Regions from separate parts of the Bacillus sp. SRI_025 genome, predicted to be linked through region 2. Evidence: a T-box and tRNA genes for the amino acid it is inferred to sense, from the RefSeq annotation. Region 2 holds a T-box; the other holds one or more tRNA genes.

Region 1 (6,630 bases), on a different contig from region 2:
GTGAAGAAAAATCCAGCAACATATGCGATAAATAGTCCAATTAAGTAAAGAAGCATTTGATGTGTGTGAACAATAAAGGTTAATGGAAGACCAGATACACCGATGGCTTTCGTCGCGATTTGGAAGTAGGCTTGAAAAGCGCCGCCGATTCCTGCACCAAGACAAGCGGTGAGAAATGGTCGTCCTAGCGGGAGTGTGACACCAAAAATGAGTGGTTCACCAATGCCCAGCATCCCAGAAGGAAGTCCACCAGCAATGGCTCTTTTGAGCTTTTTCTTTTTTGTTTTCATATATATGGCGAATGCAGCGCCTACCTGTCCTGCACCGCCCATAGCGAGAATTGGCAGAAGCGGGTCATCTCCAATTGAATTGATGAGTTCCATATGAATCGGTGTCAGCCCTTGATGAAGTCCTGTTACAACAAGTGGAAGGAAGGTCGCACCAAGAACAAATCCTGCGAAGATTCCGCCCATATTTAATAAGTAAGTCAGTCCTGAGGTGATGGCATCAGATATAAATCCGCCGACTGGCATGAAGACAACATATGTGAAAATGCCTGTAATGAGTAGTGTGATGGTTGGTGTGACGATGATATCAAGAGATTGCGGGACGAAGCGTCTAATTCGGGTTTCCACAAGTGCCATAAAGATGGCGGCTAGAAGAACACCGATGAGTCCGCCTCTGCCTGGTAGAATATTTGTGCCAAATAACATAATGTCTGCGGAGGCTGGGTTAATAATGAGAATACCAGCTAATGCGCCTAATGCAGGAGAGCCTCCAAATTCCTTTGCGGCGTTTGTTCCGACTAATATCCCTAGGTAGGCGAAAAGGCCAGAACCTATAACTGTTAAAATAACTGCGGCTTGAGATTTTTCGTCAAGCCAGCCTGCTTGCACGATCGCTTTTGTAATCCCAGTAATAAGCCCTGAAGCAACAAGTGCCGGAATGATTGGAATGAAAATGCTGGCAATCCGCCGTAAGAACAGCTTGAACGGTGTGCGGTTTTTTTGTGAAATGGCTTGCTTGTTTTTTTGTGCTTCGTTGTTTAAATCATAAGAGCCAGACGCATTTAGAAGCTGTTCAAACGCACTTGATACTTGGTTGACAACACCGGTACCTAAAATGATTTGAAGCGTTTCTGCTTCGACGACGCCAATAACGCCATCGAGTTCTTTGATTGCTGTGATGTGAACTTTTTCATTATCGATCGGTGTAATTCGAAGACGTGTCATACAATGTGTATGGGAAGAGATATTTTCAGAACCACCACAGAGTGAAAGAATGTCTTTCGCCAACTGCTGATATTTCTTTTGATGACTCATGTTGAATCCCCCTTTGTTTTTCGTTTCATGGAGCGGATGGCATGCCTTGTCTTGTCAATATATTGCGCTGTCTCTTCATATTGACGAGAAGCTAAACTGAGGAACAAGACATCAATTAAGTAGAGCTGTGCCATTCTAGAGGAAGTGGCAGCACTGCGAAAAGGTGCTTCATTGGAACCGGACGTCGATAGGTGAACATCACATAAAGCAGAAACGCTAGTATGACCTGGATGTGTTAAAGCAATGGTTTTCACTTGGTTGTCTTTTGCGAGCTGAAGGGCTTGAATGATGTCTAACGTTTCTCCTGAAAAGGAGATACCAAACACAATGTCATTCTCTCCTGCATTTGCAATGACCGTAGATGCAATGTGCATGTCAGTGAAGGCTGTCGCTGCATAGTTAATTCTGAGAAATTTCTGCTGGGCATCAGCTGCGACGATGCCAGATGCACCAACACCGATAAAATGAATTTGGTTTGCATTCAGCAGTAATTGAACAGCCTTTTCTAAAGCATCTGCATTTAAAATAGAAGCGGTGTCCTTAATCGATTGAATCGAGTTTCCAGCTGTTTTTTGAATAATGGATTGAAGTGGTTCATCTTGTTCGATATCTCTGTAGCCTTGTTTATCGTCATGCATCAAGTCTCCAGCGATCCGCATTTTTAAATCTTGATAGCCATCCAGCCCGAGAGATTTACAAAGACGGATGACTGCAGAGCTGCTTGCGCCGGCTGCCTGACTGATTTCGTGTACTGTACTTTTAATGACTTTGTCAGGATGGGCAAGGATATAGTCTGCAATGATTTTTTCAGATTGGGGGAGCTTTGATTTGATTGTGTGTAGTAGGGTAAGTCCACCTGCTGACATGAGCTCTACCTCCTTTAGGATTGATAACGTGAGATCGCTTTGTCGATATGACCATTCGTTTTGCTCAGTAAATCTTTGGCTGTTTTCTTGTCTGTGTTTGTTTGGAGCATGACGATGGCGGTTTTGACTTCTAAGTCTGCTGCTTCGAGAGTCTTCACGGCTTGTTCGTAGGAAGCATTTGTCACATGTTGAATGATGGTGATGGCGCGTTCTTTTAATTTATGATTGCTGACTTTAACATCAACCATCAGGTTTTCATATACTTTGCCTTGTCTGATCATGACTGAGGTGGAAAGCATATTTAAAATCATTTTATGAGCGGATGCTGCTTTCATTCTTGTTGACCCAGTGATGGCTTCTGGTCCTACAATGACCTCAATGGCGCAATCTGCAAGCTCGCTAATTTCTGCTTGTTTATTGCAGCTGAGTGCTACTGTTTTAGCTCCAATTGACTTTGCATAGTTTAAAGCGCCGATGATATAAGGTGTCCTGCCGCTTGCGGCAATTCCGACGACTGTATCTTTTGATGTCAGGTGGATGTGTACTAAATCCTGTTTGCCGGCTTCTTCACTATCTTCCACATCTTCGGCAGCTTGAGAAAAAGCTGAGTCTCCGCCTGCCATGATGCCTACAATGACATCAGGTGAGACGCTATAGGTTGGGGGACATTCGACAGCATCCATTACGCCAATTCTGCCGCTTGTTCCGGCGCCTAAATAAACGAGTCTGCCTCCATTTGAGATGGATTCATAGGCAAAGTCACTTGCTGTTTTGACATGGGGAAGTACAAGGTTGACTGCTTGAGCGACCTTCATATCTTCTTCATTAATCATCTGGAGTATTTCAAGCGGATCTGCTTGAGAAATTCCCATTGTGTTGGGGTTTCTTGATTCTGTTGTCAAAGAACGCAGTTGAGATGGCTGCATGTGACATACCTCCTTATTTCTTCATTTTCAGTATATTGAGTATGGTACGAAATTTCAATATTATATTTGAATATTGAAATTATATTTCAGTAGAAATGTTGAATAAATAGGGAGCAAATAGTTAGAAAATAAAAAAAATAAAAATCCCCTTTACAAAAGGGGGACAACCTGTATATAATAACTTTTGTCAGCTTCACGGAAACAACAAACTTGACAAACTGGCCCGTTGGTCAAGCGGTTAAGACACCGCCCTTTCACGGCGGTAACACGGGTTCGAATCCCGTACGGGTCACCATGATGTGGAGGATTAGCTCAGCTGGGAGAGCATCTGCCTTACAAGCAGAGGGTCGGCGGTTCGAGCCCGTCATCCTCCACCATATGCCGGTGTAGCTCAACTGGTAGAGCAACTGACTTGTAATCAGTAGGTTGGGGGTTCAAGTCCTCTTGCCGGCACTGTTTTATCTTTATCAATTCCATATGTGGAGGGGTAGCGAAGTGGCTAAACGCGGCGGACTGTAAATCCGCTCCCTCCGGGTTCGGCGGTTCGAATCCGTCCCCCTCCACCATTTTTGGGCTATAGCCAAGCGGTAAGGCAACGGACTTTGACTCCGTCATGCGTTGGTTCGAATCCAGCTAGCCCAGTTAAGACACCTTTTTCAAAAAGGTGTCTTTTTTTATGTTGGCGGAGGGACTGTATAACTATTCAAAATGTTGTCGAGTTGAGTCAGAAGGCATCAAGAAAGTAAAATATAAGCATGAACGGAAAGGGGATGTACATATGGGAGAGCAAAAGAAGGTCACGATTGTTGGAGTTCCGATGGACTTGGGGCAAACGAGAAGGGGCGTCGATATGGGGCCGAGTGCGATTCGTTGTGCAGGCGTAAAAGAAAAATTGGAAACGCTCTCATTTGATGTGGAGGATCTAGGAGATATTCCAGTTGAACAAAGAGATGATGAGAAAGGTTTATATACAAGTGAAAAGCTAAAAAATTTGACCGAGAATGCTGGGGCGAATCAGCTGCTTGCTGAGAAGGTTGACAGTATTGTGCAATCAGGTTCGTTTCCGCTCATTTTAGGTGGTGATCACAGCATTGCGATTGGCACACTTGCTGGGGTAGCCAAGCATTATGAAAACTTAGGAGTCATTTGGTATGATGCACACGGGGATTTGAATACGGAGGAAACCTCTCCTTCTGGAAATATTCATGGCATGCCGCTTGCTGTCAGTCTTGGTTTTGGGCATGCTGATTTAACAAACATTGGCGGTTATTCGCCTAAATTGAAACCTCAAAATGTCGTTATAATTGGTGCTCGATCCTTAGATGAAGGAGAGCGGGCATTGATTCGAGAGAAAGGCATTAAAGTCTATACGATGCATGAAATTGATCGTTTAGGGATGACAAGGGTGATGGAGGAAGCTATTGCTTATCTAAAGGAAAGAACAGATGGTGTCCATCTCTCGCTTGATTTAGACGGGCTAGACCCAGCGGAATGCCCTGGTGTAGGCACTCCGGTAGCAGGCGGCATTAGTTACCGGGAGAGTCATCTTGCAATGGAGCTTTTAGAGGAGGCGGGTATTTTAACGTCTGCTGAATTTGTTGAAGTAAATCCGGTTTTAGATGAGAAAAACAAAACAGCAGAAGCGGCTGTGGCATTAATTGGATCGTTAATGGGTGAAAAGTTATTGTAGAGCGGGACTTGTTCCCGTTCTTTTTTGTTTTGGGAAAATTTAAGGATATGTTAAGGTTTTTACCGGTTGATAAGCGTAACACACTGTCAAAAATTTGTTACACTATTTTTTAGAGGAGAATGAAACCTTTTGGAAAGAGGTTCGTATACATAAAGACCGGTGAAGGCAGAGGTTGAATATACTATGGACACAATGATTAAAAAGAGAATTAAGCAAGTGAAAAAAGGCGACCAGAACGCATTTGCAGACATCGTAGACCTGTATAAAGACAAAATTTATCAGCTGTGCTACCGTATGCTTGGGAATGCACATGAAGCGGAGGATATTGCGCAGGAGGCGTTTATTCGTGCTTATGTGAATATCGAAAGCTTTGATGTGAATCGTAAGTTTTCCACGTGGCTGTACCGCATTGCAACCAACCTGACCATCGACCGTATTCGCAAAAAAAAGCCGGATTACTATTTAGATGCAGAGGTGGCAGGAACAGAAGGATTAAATATGTATTCTCAAATTGCTGCTGATGGCATTTTGCCAGAGGATGAGGTGGTGTCTCTTGAATTATCGAGCACCATTCAGCAAAAAATTCTAAGATTACCCGACAAATATCGTTCGGTCATCGTATTAAAGTATATTGATGAACTCTCGTTAAAAGAGATTAGTGAGATTCTGAATATACCAGTTGGTACGGTGAAAACGAGAATACACAGGGGTAGAGAGGCTCTCCGGAAACAGTTGAGAGACCTTTGAGTGAGGTGATTTTGATGAGCTGTCAGGATAGAATCGTCCAGCTTATGCATCAGTATTTAGACGGGGACATTGAGCCCCAAGACGAAAAAGAATTAAAAAGCCATCTGCAATCGTGTGAGGAGTGCCGTACTCATTTTCAACAAATTGAGAAATCCATCGCGCTAGTGCAGAGTACATCTCATATAGAAGCACCATCTGATTTCACTGCAAAGGTGATGGCAGGTCTTCCAAAGGAGAAAAAGCGTGTGTCGGTTCAAAGATGGATCAAAGCTCACCCGCTGATGGTAGCCGCTGCCCTCTTTCTCATTTTAATGGGAGGTAGTCTGTTCACGAGCTGGAATACCGATCATAATTTCAGTGTGTCAAAGCAGCCGAATCTCGTCGTTGAAAATGATACAGTGACCGTACCTAAAGGGGAAACCGTAAAGGGTGATGTCACTGTCAAAAATGGCAAGCTGATTGTAGAAGGCAAGGTTGATGGAAATGTCACCGTCGTCAATGGGGAACAGTTGACTGCTTCTGCCGGACAAGTCACTGGTCAAATTAATGAAATTAATGAAGTGTTTGATTGGATCTGGTACAAAATGAAATCAACAGCACAAAACGTAATGCGGGTCATTGGGCCAGAGGAGCAAAAGTAACTCAATCGGCTTAAGAGCAGTCTCTAAGGGGGCTGCTCTTTTTCTATACATTTGTGAGATTCACGCATACTAACAAGTCAGCCAGATATGGCAACTATTTTCCTTGCTGAAACAAAATGTGGTATAATAGCCACGCTATGTATTGATACATAGGCTCTTTTTATATTAAAAAAATGCATCAAACGAAGAATAACTGAAAATTCTGGAGGACGAGGAAATGGCTTTAGGGGATATTCCTTTTTTGCAGTACCTCGGTAATGCTGTTGATATTCTCGTTGTTTGGTATGTGATATATAAATTAATGATGGTCATCCGCGGAACAAAAGCGGTTCAGCTTTTAAAGGGAATTGTGGTCATTGTTCTCGTCAGGATGGGAAGTGCGTATCTCGGTCTTAACACACTTCAATGGCTGATGGATCAAGCGATTACGTGGGGATT
Region 2 (6,630 bases):
TCATCATGCAAGGTTGCAAGTGAGAGCCGGTGGATCGTTTCTGGGTCAAAATATGTACCATTTTGATCTGTTAATCCAAAGGCAGCTGTTGCATCTGAGATCAGGTACGTATCAAAACCAAGATTTCCGCTCATTCTTGTCGTTGTTGATACGCAATGAGGAGTTGTTAATCCTGCGATGACGACCGTGTCAATCTGGTTTGATCTTAGTTGTTCTTCTAGGCTTGTACCTATAAAGCTGCTGTTGACTTTCTTTTGTATCACCGTTTCTTCCTCTAGCGGTTTAGCAATATCTTTAAAAAGGTGCCCTTCATTTGCTGGATGAAAGACAGATTCCGGATTGTCGGATGTATGCTGAATATGAATCACTTTCCAGCCTTTCTCTCGCCAAAACGTCAATAGCCTGCTGATATTTCCCTCTGCCTCTAGGTTATTGCGTTCTCCCCATTTTTCATGCTCAAACGCTTTTTGTACATCTACAATGACGAAAGCCTTTTGATTCGTTTTCACAAACGCCCACCTCCGAAGATTCTTATTCACTACATGTAGTGTACGGAATGGCGAACGTTTTGTACATGTTTTTATTCGGTTATATACGATGCTTTATCTGTTTTGTGTCATCGTTATACTTCCCTTTTCAAGATCTCTTTCATCTAACAGCTGCCATATGCCAATTGACATTAAAAAAGACAGCATATACCGCTGTCTTTTTTCGTTTTTTAATTCGTATTCTGTCCTCCGCCGTTCAGTCCTTCTTTAATATAGCCTTTGACTTGGCTTGAGGTTAATAGACCGATATGTCCAACGCCGTGAATCAGGACGTTTTTTGCGCCAATTAAACGAGAGAGGCTGTTGACGACGATGAGATCGGCTGAACTATAGACAGATGTGTAAAGAATTTTTTGATTTGGATCTGTGCCAGGTAATGCTCTGTTTGAAACGAGTCCATTTGCTCCACCAATCGTGACAACGTTTTCAATTTTATCTCCGCCATCAAGATTCTTAATATAGTATAATGTGTTCGCCCCGCCCATACTATGAGCCACAATATCTACTTTTTTGGCACCCGTTTTGTCTAACACATCTTGGACGAATCTGGATAGACGCGGACCATTGTTGCGGTTATTTCCTGTTTTGTCTATGAAATCGATAGCATATAATTGATTTCGATCCCAGCCTTGTCCAACCAAGTAACTTTTAATAGAATAAAAGTTATAAGAGGCACCACCAATACCATGTACCATCACAACCGGATTATGCTCAGCCGCCTTCACCTCTTTCGGCTGGATAAAAGCCATTGAACCAATCACCAATGCAAGTGCAACGAGAATTTGCAAACTCCTTTTCTTAACAAAAATCACTTTCATTCCCCCTTATTCATCTTATACGACTCTATTTTATAAAAGAAAAATATGTCAGAAAAGTGAACAAGGTAATGTTTATGAGATGATTTTACAGAAATATAAATAATCAAAAAGCACCTTGGACTTTTTTAAATTCAAACAAAAAGACTACGAGACCTTCTTTCTTTCATATATAATATCAATAGAAAAAGGAGGTTCTACTAGATGCTATTTACGCAAACCCCTGCTCCACCCTACTATGCCGTGATTTTCACATCAAAACGAACAAATGTTGAGCAGAAAGAATACGCTGCGGCTGCTCAAAAAATGGAAGAATTAGCGAAAGGTCTAGATGGGTTTCTTGGAATAGAAAGTGTACGAGATGAACGTGGTGTTGGGATCACTGTATCTTACTGGGATTCATTAGCAGCCATCAAAGAATGGAAAGCACATACAGCACATCAGCGTGTTCAAAAAAAGGGGAAAAAGGATTGGTATGAATCCTATACTACCCGAATTTGTAAGGTAGAACATGCTTATACAAACAAAGATTCACTCCTTGAACAAGAAGCAGACGAATGAGCTACTTCTACAAAAAAAAGAAAAGCACCTCAATGTACACGAACATTTGAGGTGCTTTTCCATGATGTTTACTGTTTCATAAAGATTTATTTATACGTCACAAGGAAGTATTTCTTTTTCCCTCTTCTTAAAACGGTAAATTGGTTTTCAATTCGGTCGTCAGCTGAGAGCACATAGTCTTTATCTGTTTGTCTCTCTCCGTTGATGGAGACAGCACCATTTGTGATATCTTCACGTGCTTGACGCTTTGATGGAGACAGCTTTGATTCCACAAGAATATCAACTAGTGTTAATTCTTCTGTACTGCTTTTCTCCATTGATGGAACATCCTTAAAGCCTACTTTCACTTCTTCAGCTGTAAGAGATTTGATCTCGCCTTTAAATAGTGCATTTGAGATGTTGACTGCCTGTTCTAGTGACTCACGGCCATGTACAAGTGTTGTCACTTCCTCTGCTAGACGGCGCTGCGCTTCACGCTTTTCAGGTGCTGTTTGCACTTTTTCTTCGTACGATGCGATCTCTTCTTTTGATAAGAACGTAAAGTATTTTAAGTATTTCACGACATCACGGTCATCTGTGTTGATCCAGAATTGGTAGAACTCATATGGAGACGTTTTTTCTTTATCTAACCAGATAGCGCCGCCTTCTGTTTTACCAAACTTTGTGCCGTCTGCTTTTGTGACAAGCGGCATCGTCAGACCGAATGCTTTTGCTCCTTCTGCTTCAGACTTACGGATCAGCTCAAGTCCAGATGTGATATTTCCCCACTGGTCACTTCCGCCGATTTGCAGCTTACAATTTTCATTTCTGTAAAGGTTTAAGAAGTCTAAAGACTGCAGGATGACGTAGCTGAATTCTGTGTAAGAAATCCCTGTTTCGATACGTGAGCTCACGATATCTTTTGCCAGCATAAAGTTTACACCGAAGTTCTTTCCAATATCACGAAGGAACGTGATAACATTCATTTGGCTGATCCAGTCGTAGTTATTCACGATGACGGCTGGGTTCTCGCCTGCTTCAAAATCAAGAAATTGAGACAGCTGTCCTTTGATTTTATCTGACCACTGTTCGACGATTTCTGCTGGGTTGAGTGAACGTTCTGCTTTTTTGAAACTAGGATCGCCAATGAGTCCAGTCGCACCGCCAACAAGAGCAATCGGGTGATGACCTGCTTCTTGGAATCTGCGTAATGTTAAAATTGGCAATAGATGACCAATGTGTAAGCTGTCAGCTGTCGGATCAAAGCCGGAGTATAGCTTGATTTTCTCTTCTGCTAATAATTTTGTTAAACCTTCTTCATCTGTTTGCTGCTGAATTAATCCTCTAAACGATAGCTCTTCCATCAATTGACTCATATCCAAATCTCCTTTGTTTAAAATGAAACATAAAAAACGCCCCTTCGAATGAACGAAGGGACGATATATATCGCGGTACCACCCTGCTTAAAAGACAAAAAATCTTGTCTTTTCACTTACACTGATAACGGACAGATCCGTTCTTTCACTAATCAGGGCATGCTCCTTTTCGTAAAAGCGGTTCGTGAGGGTAATTCGAATATCTCTTTGTACTGACTTGCACCAGCCGTCAGCTCTCTTAAACAGGGAAAGATCATTCTACTGAATCTCAGTCAAAACCTTTTCATATTCAACTAATGTCATTTTTAACACACTTTTGATATCAAGTCAACTGATGAAAAAATTAATCTTCCATTGTCGAAAGGTCGCCAGCAGGTAAATTCAGCTCCCACGCCTTTAGCACACGTCTCATAATTTTTCCGCTTCTCGTTTTTGGCAGTTTGTCTTTAAATTCAATTTCTCGCGGTGCCGCATGTGCTGCGAGTCCTTTTTTCACAAACGTACGAATCTCTTCTTTCAGCTCATCTGTCGGCTCATATCCGCTTCTGAGCGCAATAAATGCTTTAATAATCTCACCGCGGACCGGATCTGGCTTTCCAATGACACCAGCCTCTGCAATGGCTGGATGTTCGACCAGTTTACTTTCTACCTCAAATGGACCGACCCGCTCTCCTGACGTCATGATGACGTCATCGACACGTCCCTGGAACCAAAAGTATCCGTCTTCGTCCATATAAGCTGAATCTCCTGAAACATACCAATCTCCCGGCATAAAGTAAGATTCATATTTTTCAGGATTGTTCCAGATCGTATGCATCATAGAAGGCCAGCCTTTTTTAATCGCAAGGTTGCCCATCCGGTATGGCGGAAGTTCATTTCCTGCATTATCAACAATCGCCGCTTCTACGCCTGGAATTGGTTTTCCCATCGAGCCCGGCTTGATGTCCATGCATGGATAATTACAAATCAGCTGTGCACCCGTTTCTGTCATCCACCAAGTGTCGTGAATTCGCTTGCCAAAAACAGCATCTCCCCAGCGGATGACTTCTGGATTAAGAGGCTCTCCCACACTTAGCACATGACGGAGCGAGCTGAGGTCATATTTTTGAATGAGGTCATCCCCTGCCCCCATGAGCATTCTAAAGGCTGTCGGGGCACTGTACCAAACGGTTACACCGAGTGATTCAATGGTTTCATACCACGTATCAGGATTAAACCGGCCGCCTAAAATCACATTCGTCGCCCCATTAAACCACGGTGAAAAAATACCGTACACTGTGCCTGTAACCCAGCCTGGATCAGCTGTACACCAGTAAACGTCATCTTCTTTCAAGTCAAGCACCCATTTACCAGTCTGGCCTTGCTGCACCATTGCACCATGGACATGAAGCACACCCTTTGGCGTACCAGTAGATCCTGATGTGTAATGAAGCAGGAAGCCGTCTTTTTCATCCATCCATTCAATTTCAAGCTCCTTAGCTGCCTCCTCAAAGGCCTCTTCATAGTGAATTGTCCGAACGCCATTGACGTCTTCATTTTCACCGCCGACAATGATGACAGATTCAAGCTTTGGAAGCTCTGCAAATGGAATTCGTTCAAGTAGATCGGGTGTTGTCACGATCACCTTTGCTTCACTATTTTCTAAACGGTCTTTGACGGCACCTTCCATAAATGCCTCAAATAACGGGCCAACGATCGCCCCAATTTTCACTGCGCCTAGCAAAAGAAAATAGAGCTCAGGTGATCTTGGCATAAAGATAAACACGCGATCCCCTTTTTCCACATGTGCCTTTTCTTTGAATAGATTTCCCGCTTTGTTTGTGTTGATTTTCATATCCCTGAACGTATACTTTTCATCCCGCTCTGAATCTTTGTAGTGAAGCGCCACCTTGTTCTGACGAAACGAGTCCGCATGTCTGTCAATCGCTTCATAGGCTGCATTTATTTTTCCTGTTTCATACCAGGAGAAGTTTTTTCTAGCTTCCTCCCATGAAAAATCTTTGTATGCCTGCTCATAATCATTTAAATGATAATCCCCTTTTACTGATGGTAGCGTTTCCAATTTCATCAAACAGTCCCCCTTTGCATACGTTTACAATGACCATTATAGTATAGATGACTTTTTTTCTCAATTTTTAAAAAACTTCTGATGAAACCGTTTTAATTCTTACAAGATTTAAGATAGAATAGAGACGACTCACTAGAATTAGGGGCGGTGGATACGTGGAGCATCCTAAAACTTATTATTCAAAAACCATTGAGCGAGAAACAGGTTCCATCCTGATTGAAGGACCGGTACCTGCATCAGAGCTTGCGAACTATGCGTTTCATGAAGGACTAACGGCATTTCGCACGCCTGAGGAACAGAAACAAGCACTTGTTGAAATAGCAGATCTTCCAGAGGGACGTATTATCATTGCAAGAGTGAATGAGCTTGTCGTAGGCTATGTCACGTATTTGTATCCTGATCCACTTGAGCGCTGGTCAGAGGGCAAAATGGACAATTTAATTGAGCTTGGCGCAATTGAGGTCGCTCCTCCATTTAGAGGATGCTCACTTGGCAAGCATTTGCTTGATGTGAGCATGATGGATGAGCAAATGGAGAATTACATCATCATTACAACTGAATATTACTGGCATTGGGATTTAAAGGGGACAAAGAAAAACGTTTGGGAGTACCGCAAAATGATGGAGAAAATGATGAACGCAGGCGGTCTTGTCTGGTTTGCAACAGACGAGCCAGAGATTAGCTCACATCCAGCCAATTGTTTAATGGCCAGAATTGGGAAACATGTGAGTCCTGATTCGATCGAGCGTTTCGATCGTCTTCGCTTCCATCAGCGCTTTATGTATTAACGTTCAATTCGTTTTTTTGGCAAAGGGGATTGGTAAACAATGATGATTGAACAAATTATGGAGCGTGATGTGATCACGCTGCGAAAAACCGATACGATTGAAGAAGCCATTCAAAAAATGAGTGCACACCACATCCGGCATATTCCGATCGTATCTGATCAAGGATCTGTCATTGGGATGGTGACAGATCGGGATATTAAAAATGCCAGTCCAAGTATTTTTGAGACAGAGAAAAGAAAGCTCTTTATTCAGCGGCCAGTCGAAGAGATCATGGTATTAGAGACGATCACTGCTCACCCGCTTGATTTCGTTGAGGAGATATCAAGTGTCTTTTTTGAGCACGGAATTGGCTGTCTTCCGGTGGTGAGACGTGGCAAACTTGTAGGCATTATCACAAAAACAGATCTGCTTCGTACGTTTGTAAGACTGACAGGTGCAGATCAGCCTGGATCGCACTTAGAGGTTGAAGTGGAGCAGATGACTGAAGGCCTCGCA

Evidence for each region. A T-box is a leader RNA that pairs with one kind of tRNA and senses whether it is charged. The one in region 2 lies ahead of tyrS (tyrosine--tRNA ligase), so its partner is inferred to be a tRNA-Tyr.
Region 1: it has a tRNA-Tyr gene. The T-box ahead of tyrS (tyrosine--tRNA ligase) is inferred to sense a tRNA for this amino acid. The anticodon was not compared.

Annotation. Positions count from the first base shown of each region.
Region 1 is NZ_JBYEGB010000007.1:184,760-191,389, reverse strand. It holds gene AC20OE_RS17725 (PTS transporter subunit EIIC) at 1-1,322, opposite strand, end outside; gene AC20OE_RS17720 (MurR/RpiR family transcriptional regulator) at 1,319-2,188, opposite strand; gene murQ (N-acetylmuramic acid 6-phosphate etherase) at 2,203-3,114, opposite strand; tRNA gene AC20OE_RS17710 (tRNA-Glu) at 3,335-3,409, shown strand; tRNA gene AC20OE_RS17705 (tRNA-Val) at 3,416-3,491, shown strand; tRNA gene AC20OE_RS17700 (tRNA-Thr) at 3,495-3,567, shown strand; tRNA gene AC20OE_RS17695 (tRNA-Tyr) at 3,596-3,680, shown strand; tRNA gene AC20OE_RS17690 (tRNA-Gln) at 3,685-3,756, shown strand; gene rocF (arginase) at 3,893-4,804, shown strand; gene sigW (RNA polymerase sigma factor SigW) at 4,988-5,551, shown strand; gene rsiW (anti-sigma-W factor RsiW) at 5,566-6,192, shown strand; gene cdaA (diadenylate cyclase CdaA) at 6,410-6,630, shown strand, end outside.
Region 2 is NZ_JBYEGB010000002.1:100,292-106,921, reverse strand. It holds gene AC20OE_RS05390 (cysteine hydrolase family protein) at 1-509, opposite strand, end outside; gene AC20OE_RS05385 (esterase/lipase family protein) at 719-1,297, opposite strand; gene AC20OE_RS05380 (antibiotic biosynthesis monooxygenase family protein) at 1,568-1,924, shown strand; gene tyrS (tyrosine--tRNA ligase) at 2,011-3,279, opposite strand; T-box leader at 3,333-3,564, opposite strand; gene acsA (acetate--CoA ligase) at 3,623-5,347, opposite strand; gene AC20OE_RS05365 (GNAT family N-acetyltransferase) at 5,503-6,135, shown strand; gene AC20OE_RS05360 (CBS and ACT domain-containing protein) at 6,175-6,630, shown strand, end outside.